3 regions of the Vogesella amnigena genome follow, and region 2 is predicted to be linked to each of the others. Evidence: predicted binding sites of a transcription regulator. Region 2 holds the regulator's gene; each other region holds the start of a gene.
What was found. Region 2 encodes FNR, which switches genes on or off when oxygen is low (the NO sensors DNR and NnrR bind a similar motif). Its sites were predicted from a motif close to TTGATNNNNATCAA; they were not measured.
Positions count from the first base shown of each region.

Region 1 (4,170 bases), on a different contig from region 2:
TGCCCACGCGCACGCCCACGTCGTAACCATCTTCTATCAAGTCGCTGAAGTGGTCGTCCATGCCGAAGAACACGCGGATCTTCGGGTAGCGGGCGCAGAACTCTTCCATCAGCGGCAAAATGAAGCGGCGGCCAAAGGCATTGGGCAGGCTGATGCGCAGGTGGCCGGCTGGCTCGTCACGGCTGGCTTTCAGCTGCTGGATGGCGGAGTCCAGGTTGTTCACCGGGCCCCGGCACTGTGCGTAGAAACGGCGCCCGTCCTCGGTAAGGGTGAGCTGGCGCGTGGTGCGATTGAACAAGCGCACTTCCAACTCCTGCTCCAGGCGGGCAATGCTCTGGCTGACGGCAGCCGGTGAAACCCCCAGCTTGCGGGCAGCGTCGGAAAAGCTGCCGTTTTCGGCAGTGGTCATGAAGACCATCAGGGCTTTCAATGTATCCATCAGTTTCGATCTCGCAGCAGATGGCGGGCGTTATGCCATGCACACATCATTTGAAAACGTGTCATACACAAACAGCAGTGCAATTTACAACTTATCTGTCAAATATATGTGAAAAAAGGCATTGCTTAAAGATATTTAAGTATCGCCTGATAAATGCAAATGGCGTGAATCGCAGATTTTGGCAGTAACAGCCCTTCCCGGCCTTCCGGCCAGTTTGCAAAGTGATGCCGATTTGCAACAACAGTTCCCCGCTGTCAGCCCCTGTTTGTGTTGAGCCCCAAGAAAGCCAGATGCCAACCATGAGTAAAAAACATGGGTGGTAGAAATTCGGTTGGGCGTGCCCCATGGCTTCGATAACATGTCGGCTCACAATAATTCAGATACAGAGGAGAGCTGCGTGACAAAAGGCATTCCGTTTGCCTGTGGCAATGTCTGCAATGGCTTGACACACGCTCAGCTGACAACGTTGTTGCAGTGGATACACTCGCTGCCACAACTCGATGACGAGGCGCAGCTGCTGCGCTACCTGGACACCCTGGCCGAAGAGAGCAAGGCCAGCACCCTGCAGATTCTGCATGGCCAGGCGGCCAGCCAGGGCTGGCTGGGAACCCCGCGCCGCCTGTGCGCCGGCACCGTGCCGCTACTGCAACACCACAGCCAGCATCCCCTGGGACTGGGCATGGGAAGCGAGGTGCAGTTCTACGCTGCGGAAAACGGCGAATCCACCGCCTGCCTGTCGCTGCACAGCAATGGCCACCTGACACAACTGCATGTGGACAGCACCCTGCCCGGGGCCGAGCTGCGCATGCTGGGCAGCCTGCTGCCGCACCTGCATCGCACCATGCAACGCATCAGCCCCGCCAGCAGTGGCGACAACCCGCTGTCACACCGCGAGCGCGACATTTTCTACTGGATGATGCACGGCAAGACCAACTGGGAAATCGCCACCATTCTGGATATCAGCGAGCGTACGGTGAAGTTTCATGCGGCCAACATCATCCGCAAGCTGGACGCCAACAACCGTATCCACGCCATCGTGCTGGGCCTGCAGAAAGGCCTGGCAGCCTGATCGCCGCCTGAAGGCGGGCAAGGGGCGCCAGGTGCACATGCCGGGCGCCCCGTTTCGCTGGCGGCGCCAGCCGCATCTTCCCCCGGCTTGACCACGGTCAACGCTCGCCCTGCCGCCACTGCCGACAATCCTGCCTTTGTTTTTTTGACGCAGGAACCGGCATGGCCATCTCGCACTCGTTTTCCCCGCTGATCATCCGTGGTCGCCAGCTGTTGCCCATCGTGCAGGGCGGCATGGGCGTCGGCATTTCCGCCAAGCGCCTGGCCGGCGCGGTGGCGCGCCAGGGCGGCGTGGGTACCATTGCCAGCGTCGACCTGCGCCACCTGCATGACGATCTGCTGGCCGATGCGGCCAACCTGCAGGGCCAGGAGGGCATCAACCGCCTGAACCGCATCGCGCTGGACCGCGAAGTGCGCGCCGCGCTGGCCGCCTCCGACGGCCATGGCCTGGTGGCGGTGAACGTGATGAAGGCGGTGGACGACCACGCCGCACTGGTGCGCCAGGCCTGCGAGTCCGGCGCGCATGCGGTGGTGATGGGCGCCGGACTGCCGCTGGACCTGCCGGAGATGACCGCCGACCACCCGGATGTGGCGCTGATTCCCATCCTGTCCGAAGCGCGCGGCATCGGCATCGTGCTCAAGCGCTGGATGAAAAAAGGCCGCCTGCCGGACGCCATCGTGATCGAGCACCCCAACCACGCCGGCGGCCACCTGGGCGCCGCCAGCATCGCCGGGGTGGCGGATCACAAATTCGACTTCCAGCGCGTGCTGCAGGAAACCTTCGAGCTGTTCCACAGCCTGGGGCTGGCGCGCGAGCGCATCCCGCTGATCGTGGCCGGCGGCGTGAACAGCCACCAGAAAGTACAGACCTACCTCGGCGAGTACGGCGCCAGCGGCGTGCAGATCGGCACTGCCTTCGCGGTAACCGAGGAAGGCGATGCTCACATCAACTTCAAGCGCACCCTGGCCGGGGCCAAGCAGGAAGACATCGTGGAATTCATGTCGGTGGCCGGCCTGCCGGCGCGCGGCATCCTCACCCCGTTCCTGAAAAGCTACCTCAAGCGCGAGGACAAGCTGCAGGCCAATGCCAAGGCCGACCCGGCGCGCTGCACCCAGGCGCTGAACTGCCTGTCGGTATGCGGCCTGCGCGACGGTCTGGCCAAGGTCGGCCAGTTCTGCATCGACCTCAAGTTGGCGGCGGCTTTCCGTGGCGAGGTCAGCAAGGGCCTGTTCTTCCGCGGCAGCGAGCCGCTACCCTTCGGCGATGCCATCAAGAGCGTGCAGGAAACCATTCACTACTTCCTCAGCGGCGAAAAACCGCTGGATCTCACCACCACCTGAGCCGTCTGCCCGCCGATACGGCCAACCCTGCGGCATGGTCAGGGTTGGCCGCATTTGTTACAGTCTCCCGACTGTAATTGCCCTGCTACCTCTGCCAGCCCTGCCGCCATGAACGCCTTCACCAGCTGTAACCCCGCCTCCGGCGAAGTGGTCTTCACCCGCCCCGCTCTCGATGCCGACTGTCTGCCACCGCTGCTGGCCGGCCTGCGCCAGGCGCAGCACCGCTGGTCGCGGCTGGATACCGTGGCGCGCACCGAGCGCATGCTGCTGCTGGCTGACCACCTGGCGGCGCAGCGTCACGCGCTGGCGGAGCTGGTATCGCTGGAAGTGGGCAAGCTGCTGCGCGAATGCCTGGCCGAGATCGATAAATCCGTGCAGCTGATCCGCTACTACGCCGAGCTGGCGCCACGGCTGCTGGCGCCGCAGGACATCGCCACCGGCGCCAGCAAGAGCGGCGTAGCGTTCGAGCCGCTGGGCCTGGTGCTGGCCATCATGCCGTGGAACTACCCGGTGTGGCAGGTGCTGCGCTTCGCGGTGCCGGCGCTGATGGCCGGCAATGCCTGCCTGGTGAAACCGGCGCCATCGGTACCGCAAAGCACCGCGCTGCTGCTGGACATCGTGCAGGGCGCCGGGCTGGATGTGCTGGACGTGGCATGGATCAACCACGACGCGGTGGATGACGCCATACGCGGCGTGGACGCGGTAGCGTTTACCGGCTCCACCGGCACCGGCCGCCAGATAGCGGCCATGGCCGGGCGGCACCTGAAGAAATCGGTGCTGGAACTGGGCGGCAGCAACCCCTTCATCGTGCTGGCCGATGCCGACGTGGAAGCCGCTGCCGTCGAGGCCGCGCACTCGCGCTTTCGCGATGCCGGCCAAAGCTGCAACGCCGCCAAGCGCATGATCGTGGTGCCGGAAGTGGCCGATGCCTTTATCGAAGCCTTCATGGCGCAGGTACAGGCGCTGGTGCCGGGCCACCCGGCCGATGCCGTCACCACGCTGGCGCCACTCACCCGTGCAGACCTGCGCGAGGCGCTGCACGCCCAGGTGCTGGATGCGGTACACAACGGCGCGCGGCTGCTGTCTGGCGGCGTAATGCCGCACGGCGTGGGCTTCTACTACCCGGCCACGGTGCTGGACGAGGTCACCCCGGCCTGCCGCGTCTACCACGAGGAAGTGTTCGGCCCGGTGGCCAGCATCCTGCGCGCCCGCGACGAGGCCGACGCCATCCGCCTGGCCAACGACACCCCGTTCGGCCTCGGCGCCACCATCTTCAGCGCCAACACTGAACACGCCTGGCAGCTGGGCCGCGATATCGAGGC
Region 1 is NZ_JBHRYH010000002.1:232,576-236,745, reverse strand. Features, by position in the region: gene ACFOKJ_RS01525 (LysR family transcriptional regulator) at 1-439, opposite strand, end outside; gene ACFOKJ_RS01520 (helix-turn-helix transcriptional regulator) at 837-1,508, shown strand; gene ACFOKJ_RS01515 (NAD(P)H-dependent flavin oxidoreductase) at 1,676-2,848, shown strand; gene ACFOKJ_RS01510 (aldehyde dehydrogenase family protein) at 2,957-4,170, shown strand, end outside.
Region 1: ACFOKJ_RS01515 (NAD(P)H-dependent flavin oxidoreductase) is a predicted target of FNR. The motif match lies at 1,596-1,609, and genes of this name have one in related genera.

Region 2 (4,170 bases):
GCTGATGGTGCGCGACTGGTGGCCGAGTTGGCGCCAGGGGAGGGGGGCGACTGGCACGAGATTGCGCGTGGTTTCGTGGTGCGCGACGACTGGCCGCTGCCCGGCATGCTGGCCGAGCTGCAGCGCACGTTGGCCGCATCGTGAGCGCGGCATGAAGACCCTGCTGTTCGTCTACGCCAGCCAGAGCGGCCATACCCACGCACTGGTCACTGCTGCTGCAGCGGCGGCAGGTGGCGAGGAGAACGTGGTGGTTCGCGTGCTGCCGGCGCTGCAGGCCGGCATCGACGACCTGCTGGCCAGCCAGGCGCTGGTGCTGGCCACGCCGGAAAACTTCGGCTACATGGCCGGTGCGCTGAAGGATTTTCTCGACCGCACCTTCTACCCGGCGCAGGGAAAGGTGGAGGGGCTGCCGTACGCGGCGATCATCAGCGCCGGCAACGACGGCCAGGGCGCACTCACCGCGATTCGCCGCATCGCCAGCGGCTACCCGCTGCGCGAGGCCTTGCCACCGCTGCTGGTGAAGGGGGAGGTGACGCCGCAGTCGCTGGAGGAGGCGGCCGAGCTGGGCGCCACGCTGGCGGCGGCGCTGTCGATAGGGGTGCTGTAGGGCGGAAGCCCCAACGGGGCGTTCCGCCACTATGAGGCGCTTGCGGGGCGTTCCACCGTCATTTGCGGCCAACCTTGTGTTGGCGGATCGCCCCTGCGGGGCATCCGCCCTACACATCACACGCTTGCCCCACAAACAACAACGCCCCGCACGGGGCAGGGCGTTCGAACGGCAAGTTGGTAGCCCGGATAAGCGCAGCGCATCCGGGGAGCAGGTGCCAATGTTCCCGGATGCGCCTGTGGCTTATCCGGGCTACGTGTTTTCCACCCTGCATCCCCCCACAAACAACAACGCCCCGCACGGGGCAGGGCGTTCGAACGCTAAGGGCGGCTGGTGCTCAGCGCAGGCTGTTGGCCTGGGCGCAGCCGGCTACCAGTGCCTTCAGCTCTTCCGGCTGCAGTACCTGAATGTGCTTGTGATCCACTTTCAGCCAGCCCTGTTGCTGGAACTTGGACAGCGTGCGGCTGACGGTTTCCAGTTTCAGGCCCAGGAAGCTGCCGATTTCCTCGCGGCTCATGCGCAGGATGAAGTCGAAGGCGGCAAAGCCGCGTGCCGACAGACGCTGCGACAGGTTGAGCAGGAAGGCGGCCAGCCTCTCCTCGGCCTTCATATTGCCCAGCAGCAGCATTACCGACTGGTCGCGCACGATCTCGCGGCTCATCAGGCGGAAGAAGTGGTGCTGCAGGCTGGGGATGTCGCGGCCCAGGGTTTCCATGCGGTTGAACGGCAGCTCGCATACCTCGCTGTCTTCCAGCGCGATGGCGTCGCAGCCGTGCTGGCTGGCGGAAATGCCGTCCAGGCCCATCAGCTCGCCGGACATGTGGAAGCCGGTTACCTGCTCGCGGCCGTCCTGGCTGGAGACGCAGGTCTTGAAGAAACCGGTACGCACTGCATACAGTGAACGGAAGCCTTCGCCGGAGTGGAACAGGTACTCGCCACGCTTCAGACGGCGGCTCTGGCGGATCACCGCATCCAGCTGTGCCATCTCGTCGCGGTTGAGGCCAACCGGCAGGCAGAGTTCACGCAGACTGCAGTTGGAGCACGACACTTTCAGCGTGTGCAGGGAGGTAGTGAGCTCGGTCATGGTTTCCGGGTTTCGCAAGGCTAGAGGCTTGCTTGACACGCGTCAAAGCGCGCCAAGTGTCAATTAGCGCAAATTTACCAGCCCACCACCAGTTTTCCAAGCAAGACGATATGACACCCACCGCCCCGTTCCAGCCGACGCAATGCGTCTTCGATCGAGAACTTATCGAAAAACTTGAAGGTTCCGGCCCGCGCTACACTTCTTACCCGACGGCAGATCGCTTTCACGGCGGCTTCGGGGTGAAGGATTACGAGCACTGGCTGCAGCAGCACGCCATTGGCGCCAGCCATCGCCCGGTGTCGCTGTACGTGCATGTGCCGTTCTGTAACACCATCTGCTACTACTGCGGCTGCAACAAGATCATCACCAAAGACAAGAGCCGCGCCGACCAGTACCTGGATTACCTGGAAAAGGAAATCGCCCTGGTGGCGGCACGCCTGGGCTACCGCGAGAAGGTGATCCAGCTGCATTTTGGCGGCGGCACACCCACCTTCCTGTCCGACGAGCAACTCAGCCGGGTGATGGCGGCCATTAACAAGCATTTCGAATTGCTGCCGGATGGTGAGTTTTCCATCGAGATCGACCCGCGCAAGGTTGGCCGCGACACCGTGCTGCACCTGGGCCGGCTGGGTTTCAACCGCATGAGTGTGGGCATCCAGGATTTCGACCCGGCCGTGCAGCAGGCGGTGAACCGCATCCAGAGCGAGGAAGAAACCCTTACCGTGATCAACGCCGCGCGTGAGGCCGGTTTCAAGTCGGTGAGCGTGGACCTGATCTACGGCCTGCCGCTGCAGAATGCCGACTCGGTGCGCCGCACTGTGGACAAGGTGCTGGCAATGAACCCGGACCGCATCGCGCTGTACAACTACGCGCACCTGCCCAGCGTGTTCATGCCGCAGCGCCGCATCAACGAGGCTGATCTGCCCACGGCCGCGCACAAGCTGGACATCCTGCAGAATTCGGTACAGCAGCTCACCGACGCCGGCTATGTGTTCATCGGCATGGATCACTTTGCCAAGCCGGACGACGAGCTGACGCGTGCCCTGCAGCAGGGCCGCCTGCAGCGCAACTTCCAGGGGTATTCAACCCATGCCGACTGCGACATGATCGGTCTGGGCGTGTCGTCCATCGGCAAGGTCGGCCCCTGTTACTCGCAGAACGAAAAAGACATCGACGCCTACTACGCGGCGCTGGATGCCGGCCACCTGCCGGTACTGCGCGGCATGACGCTGACCCAGGACGATATCCTGCGCCGCAGCGTGATCCAGTCGCTGATGTGCCGCTTCTCGCTGTCGGTAGAGGCCATCGAGGAAACTTTCGGCATCAACTTTGCCGACTACTTTGCCGACGAGCTGCCACTGATCCGCGAGTTTCAGCAGGTAGGTTTGCTGACTTTCGACGGCGATTTCCTGATGGTGGCGCCCAAGGGGCGTTTCCTGATCCGCAATATCGCCATGGTGTTCGATCGTCACCTGCGCGAGCGCGAGACCAAGGCGCGTTACTCCAAGACCATCTAGCAGGCTGCAGGCCACCATCTCGGCTGGCCAGATGGCCCCTGCGACCATAAAACAAAGCCCTTCCGCATGGCGGAAGGGCTTTGGCTATCTAGCGGCGGTCAATGGTGGCCGCCATGCCGGAGGGCAGCTTACTTCCAGCTTTCCGGGTGGATGCGTGCCTGGATTTCCGGGTAACGCTTCACGTCGAATTCCGGCTGTTTGTTACCGGCCTTGAGCTGGTCCTGGTAGTCCTTCAGCAGCGTGAACACGTGCTTGGACAGCATCACGATGGCGAACAGGTTGATCAGCGCCATGATGCCCATCGACAGGTCGGCCATGTCCCATACCAGCGGCGAGCTGCCGATGGCACCAAATGCCACCATGAACAGCACCAGCAGGCGGAAGCCCAGCATGAGCAGCTTGTTGTTCTTGATGAACTCCACATTACCCTCGGCATACGCGTAGTTACCGATGATGGAGCTGAAGCAGAACAGGAACAGGGCAATGGCCAGGAAGTGGCCGCCCCAGCTGCCCAGCGTGGCAGACAGCGCCGCCTGGGTCAGTTGCACGCCTTTCAGCTCGGCGCCGGGTACATAGGCACCGGATAGCAGCACGATGAAGGCGGTGCAGGAACACACGACGATGGTGTCGATGAACACGCCGAACATCTGCACGATGCCCTGGCTGGCCGGGTGGCGAGTGGTGGCTGCCGCTGCGGCATTCGGTGCCGAGCCCATGCCGGCTTCGTTGGAGAACAGGCCTCGCTTGATGCCCAGCATCATGGCCTGGCTAACCGCGTAGCCGGCAAAGCCGCCTGCCGCCTGCTCCAGGCCGAAGGCACTTTTCACGATCAGCATGAACACCGCCGGGATATCCGCCAGGTGGGTGAAGATGACAAACAGCGTCATGCCCAGGTAGATGGCGGCCATCAGCGGCACCATCCATTCCGCAACCTGTGCCACCTTGCGCAGGCCGCCAAAAAT
Region 2 is NZ_JBHRYH010000018.1:37,193-41,362, reverse strand. Features, by position in the region: gene ACFOKJ_RS08715 (DUF1853 family protein) at 1-144, shown strand, start outside; gene ACFOKJ_RS08710 (NAD(P)H-dependent oxidoreductase) at 152-607, shown strand; gene fnr (fumarate/nitrate reduction transcriptional regulator Fnr) at 945-1,691, opposite strand; gene hemN (oxygen-independent coproporphyrinogen III oxidase) at 1,802-3,208, shown strand; gene ACFOKJ_RS08695 (alanine/glycine:cation symporter family protein) at 3,337-4,170, opposite strand, start outside.

Region 3 (4,170 bases), on a different contig from region 2:
TGGAAACCGCCAGTACCGACATGTAATTGGACATCAATAACAGGAACACGTTGAAGCCCAGGTCGGTCCACATGGCGCGAGTCGGCGCGCCATGTTTGTTGACATGTGACAGGTAGCGCGGCAGCCAGCCATCTACCGAGGCCTGGTACAGGGTGCGCGAGGAGCCCATCATCGATGTCATCACTATCAGCAGCACCGATAGCACGAGCATGGCCACGATCACATTGACCACCACCACGCCGCCACCGACAAACTTTGCCATGGCTATTGCCACACCCGAACCATCAATGATGCCGGGAGCCAGCATGCCTTCCAGTCCCAGGTGCCCCTGAAAGGCAATCGGCACCAGGATAAACATGAACAGGCACAGCAAGCCGGAAGAGAAAATGGCACGGAAGGTATCCCGCTGCGGGTCCTTGAATTCGCGGGTGTAACAGACCGCGGTTTCAAAGCCGAAGGTGGACCAGCAAGCCAGGAACATGGCGCCAAGTGCGGTGCTGATACCCGCAGCATTCCAGCTGCCCATCACTGCGGCACCGGAAGCATCGTGTGACAACGGCAGCAGCGGCAGAAAGTGACTGGATGGCATGTCATCGGTGAAAAGCGGCACCAGCGAGATGATTAGCAAGGGGGTCAGAGAGGCAATGCCCAGAATGCGCTGGGTCTTGGCTGCGGATGACGCGCCGCTGTGCTGCAACTTGAAGGTGATCAACAGAAAGATCAACGCCAGCACGAAGGTAGCGTTCACCTGCAGTGTCAGATCTTTGCTGATAAATCCAAGGTTCAGCAGGGTGAGCTGCCAGCTATTGATTGCGGAATCTGCCGGGAACAGGCTGCTCAGTGTGTATCCGGCGGCCAGGCTGGTGCCTAACGCCAGCATCGGCGACCATGCCAGCCAGTTGCACCACACGGATACTGGCGCAACGAACTTGCTGTAACGCACCCATCCGAGTGCACCATATACCGATGCACCACCGGATTTGTGCGGATAGAGGCCGGAGATCTCTGCATAGGTAAAGCACTGGGCAAAGCCGATAAGGATGGCGAGTAACCAGATAAACCATGCAGGCTGACCGACAGTGGCCGAGACGCCTCCAATGACGAACAACACCCCGGCAGGTACGCCACTGGTTACCCAGAAGGCGTCTTTCCAGGTCAAATTTCGGTGCAGCTCGCAGTCTTGCGTAGCTGTGGGCGGGGCATACGCATTCGCTGCAGTGGTTCGCAGCACATGTTCTTGCAAACTCACAACATTCTCCTCTATCACCAGAACAGGAACACCTGCCTGGTTTCGCAATTTTATTTCGCCTGAAGTCGCGGGTTTCAGACGCTTGCTGCCATTTCTGGCTGCTATGTTTTGTGCCGACGAGTGCCGGCCTTCCTTTGCATTTCGACCCGTTTCTGGATCTGCCTTTCTACAGCCACCTAGCGTTCAACAAGAGACCTGGCAGAACAATCGCATCGAGCAAATTTAGTCTCCTGTAATCCTGTGGCTTGCACGCGCTCAAAAACGTCCCGCTTTAGTTTTTTTTCACCAAATATGCAGGCCAGCAGACGGCATCAGGAACAGCGCTCTTCATTCAGCAATAGCTTTTTGCATAAAAATGGCTTGCGTTCTTCAAGTAAAACAATGACATAGTGCGATCTGCCAAGTAGCTAAGCATTAACGGCCAAGCTTGCAATTGGTCCTTAAATTGACGGGCTGCACTCTGCCGCGCTGCCTCAATTTTTCCGGCTGGTGGCTGGGCAGACATCCAGATCCTGAATGCCAATATCGAAATTCAGGGAGCTGCCTGCGGGACAGGCATATGCGCCCGGTCAGCAGAGCCAGGTCGGTTTCTCCTTGCAGTCAACCGCGTTGGCGGCAAGCATGCCTGCCTGTGCATGAAGGGGGCTGCGACATTCCTGCCCGCATTGATGTCGTTTGATTCGGTACCGCCGCAGCCGGCGTGTGCTTGACGGCTGTCAATGAGATTCTGGTGGACAGCGCCGACGATGACGCCATCGTCATTGCCGGAGGCTGTCATGCTGCGCCTGAGCCATTACCTGCATACCCTGCTGCATCCGCAGCCGCTGGCGCCGGCGCGGTCGCCTGCTGGTCCTGTGGTGATCTGGAACCTGATCCGCCGCTGCAACCTTACCTGCCAGCATTGCTATGCCACCTCCGCCGACAAGGATTTCGCCGGCGAGCTTTCTACCGGTGAAGTGTTCGCGGTACTGGACGACCTGTACGCTTTTGGCGTGCGGGTGCTGATTCTGTCCGGCGGCGAGCCGCTGCTGCGCCCGGACATCTTCACCATTGCCCGCCGTGCGCGCGACATGGGCTTTTATATCGGGCTGTCCAGCAACGGCACGCTGATCGACGCGGCCAACGTTGGCCGCATCGCCGACACCGGCTTCGATTATGTGGGGGTGAGCCTGGACGGCATCGGGGCCAGCCACGACCGCTTTCGCCGCCTGGAAGGCGCGTACCAGCGCTCGCTGCAGGGCATTCGCCTGGCGCGCGATGCCGGCATCAAGGTGGGCGTGCGCTACACCATGACCGAGGACAACGCGCTGGACCTGCCGGCGCTGCTGCAGCTGGTGGCGGACGAGGGCATCCACAAGTTCTACTTCTCGCACCTGAACTACGCCGGGCGCGGCAACAAGCACCGCGACTGCGACGCACAGCACGCCCGCACCCGCTGGGCGATGGACCTGCTGCTGGATACCTGCCAGCGGCAGCTGCTGGCAGGCGACGCGCGCGACTTCGTTACCGGCAACAACGATGCCGACGGCGTCTACCTGCTGCAGTGGGCGGCGCGGCACTATCCGGCCGAGGTGGCGACCCTGCGCCAGCGCCTGCAGCAGTGGGGCGGCAACGCCAGCGGTGTGAACGTGGCCAATATCGACAACGTAGGCAATGTGCATCCGGACACCATGTGGTGGCAGGTGACGCTGGGCAATGTGCGCGAGCGGCCGTTTTCCGCCATCTGGCCGGATACCAGCCACCCGCTGATGGCCGGGCTGAAACAGCGGCCGCGGCCGGTAACAGGGCGCTGCGCCGCCTGCAGCCATCTGGACATCTGCAACGGCAACACCCGCGTGCGCGCCTGGCAGCTGTGTGGCGACTACTGGGCTGCTGACCCGGCTTGTTATCTCAGCGATGCGGAAATCGGTGTGGCCGCCGGCTATGTGCCGCCACCGCCGCTGACACCATGGCAGCGGGTAGCGGTGGAGGGCCGGACATGAAGTGCCTGCTTACCCTGCTGCTGTTGCTGGCACCGTTGGCCGCCAGCGCCGCTGCGCCGGCTGCGCTGTACCAGCAACATTGCCAGAGCTGTCACGGTGCCGAGCGCATGGGCGCAATGGCGCCGGCGCTGCTGTCGCAAAGCCTGGAGCGGCTGAAGCCGGCCGAGGTGCTGCGCACGATCCGCGATGGCCGCACCGCCACCCAGATGGCCGGCTTTGCCGGCACGCTATCCGATGCCGACATCAGTGCACTGGCTGCCTGGCTGGGTACGCCGCCAGCCACGCCGCCGCTGTGGCGCGAGGCGGATACCGCGGCCTCGCGCATCCAGTACCACGACCCGGCCAGCCTGCCGGCCACACCGCAGTTTGCGACGGGCATCGACCCGCGCAACCTGTTCGTGGTGGTGGAGGCTGGCGACCACCACGTTACCGTGCTGGATGGCGACCGCTTTACGCCGCTGACACGCTTCCAGAGCCGCTTCGCGCTGCACGGCGGGCCCAAGTTCTCGCCAGACGGGCGCTTTGTCTACTTTGCCAGCCGCGATGGCTGGGTGAGCCAGTACGACCTGTACACGCTGCAGACCGTGGCGGAGATCCGCGTCGGGCTGAATACCCGCAACCTTGCGGTGTCGGACGACGGCCGCTGGGTGCTGGCCGGCAATACCCTGCCGCAGACGCTGGTGCTGCTGGACGCCAACGGCCTCAAGCCAGTGAAAACCTATGCGGTGCAGGATCGCAGCGGCAAGCCGTCGCGGGTGTCGGCGGTGTATGACGCCGCGCCGCGGCAAAGTTTCATCGTGGCGCTGAAGGATGCTGCCGAGTTGTGGGAGATCTCCTACAACCCCAAGGCCGCGCCGATCTACCCCGGCTATGTGCACGACTACCAGATGGGCGAGGGCCTGGCGCTGCCTGGCTACCAGAATCCACGCATCACACCGC
Region 3 is NZ_JBHRYH010000017.1:26,722-30,891, reverse strand. Features, by position in the region: gene ACFOKJ_RS07420 (APC family permease) at 1-1,297, opposite strand, end outside; gene nirJ (heme d1 biosynthesis radical SAM protein NirJ) at 2,026-3,231, shown strand; gene ACFOKJ_RS07410 (cytochrome D1 domain-containing protein) at 3,228-4,170, shown strand, end outside.
Region 3: nirJ (heme d1 biosynthesis radical SAM protein NirJ) is a predicted target of FNR. The motif match lies at 1,956-1,969, and genes of this name have one in related genera.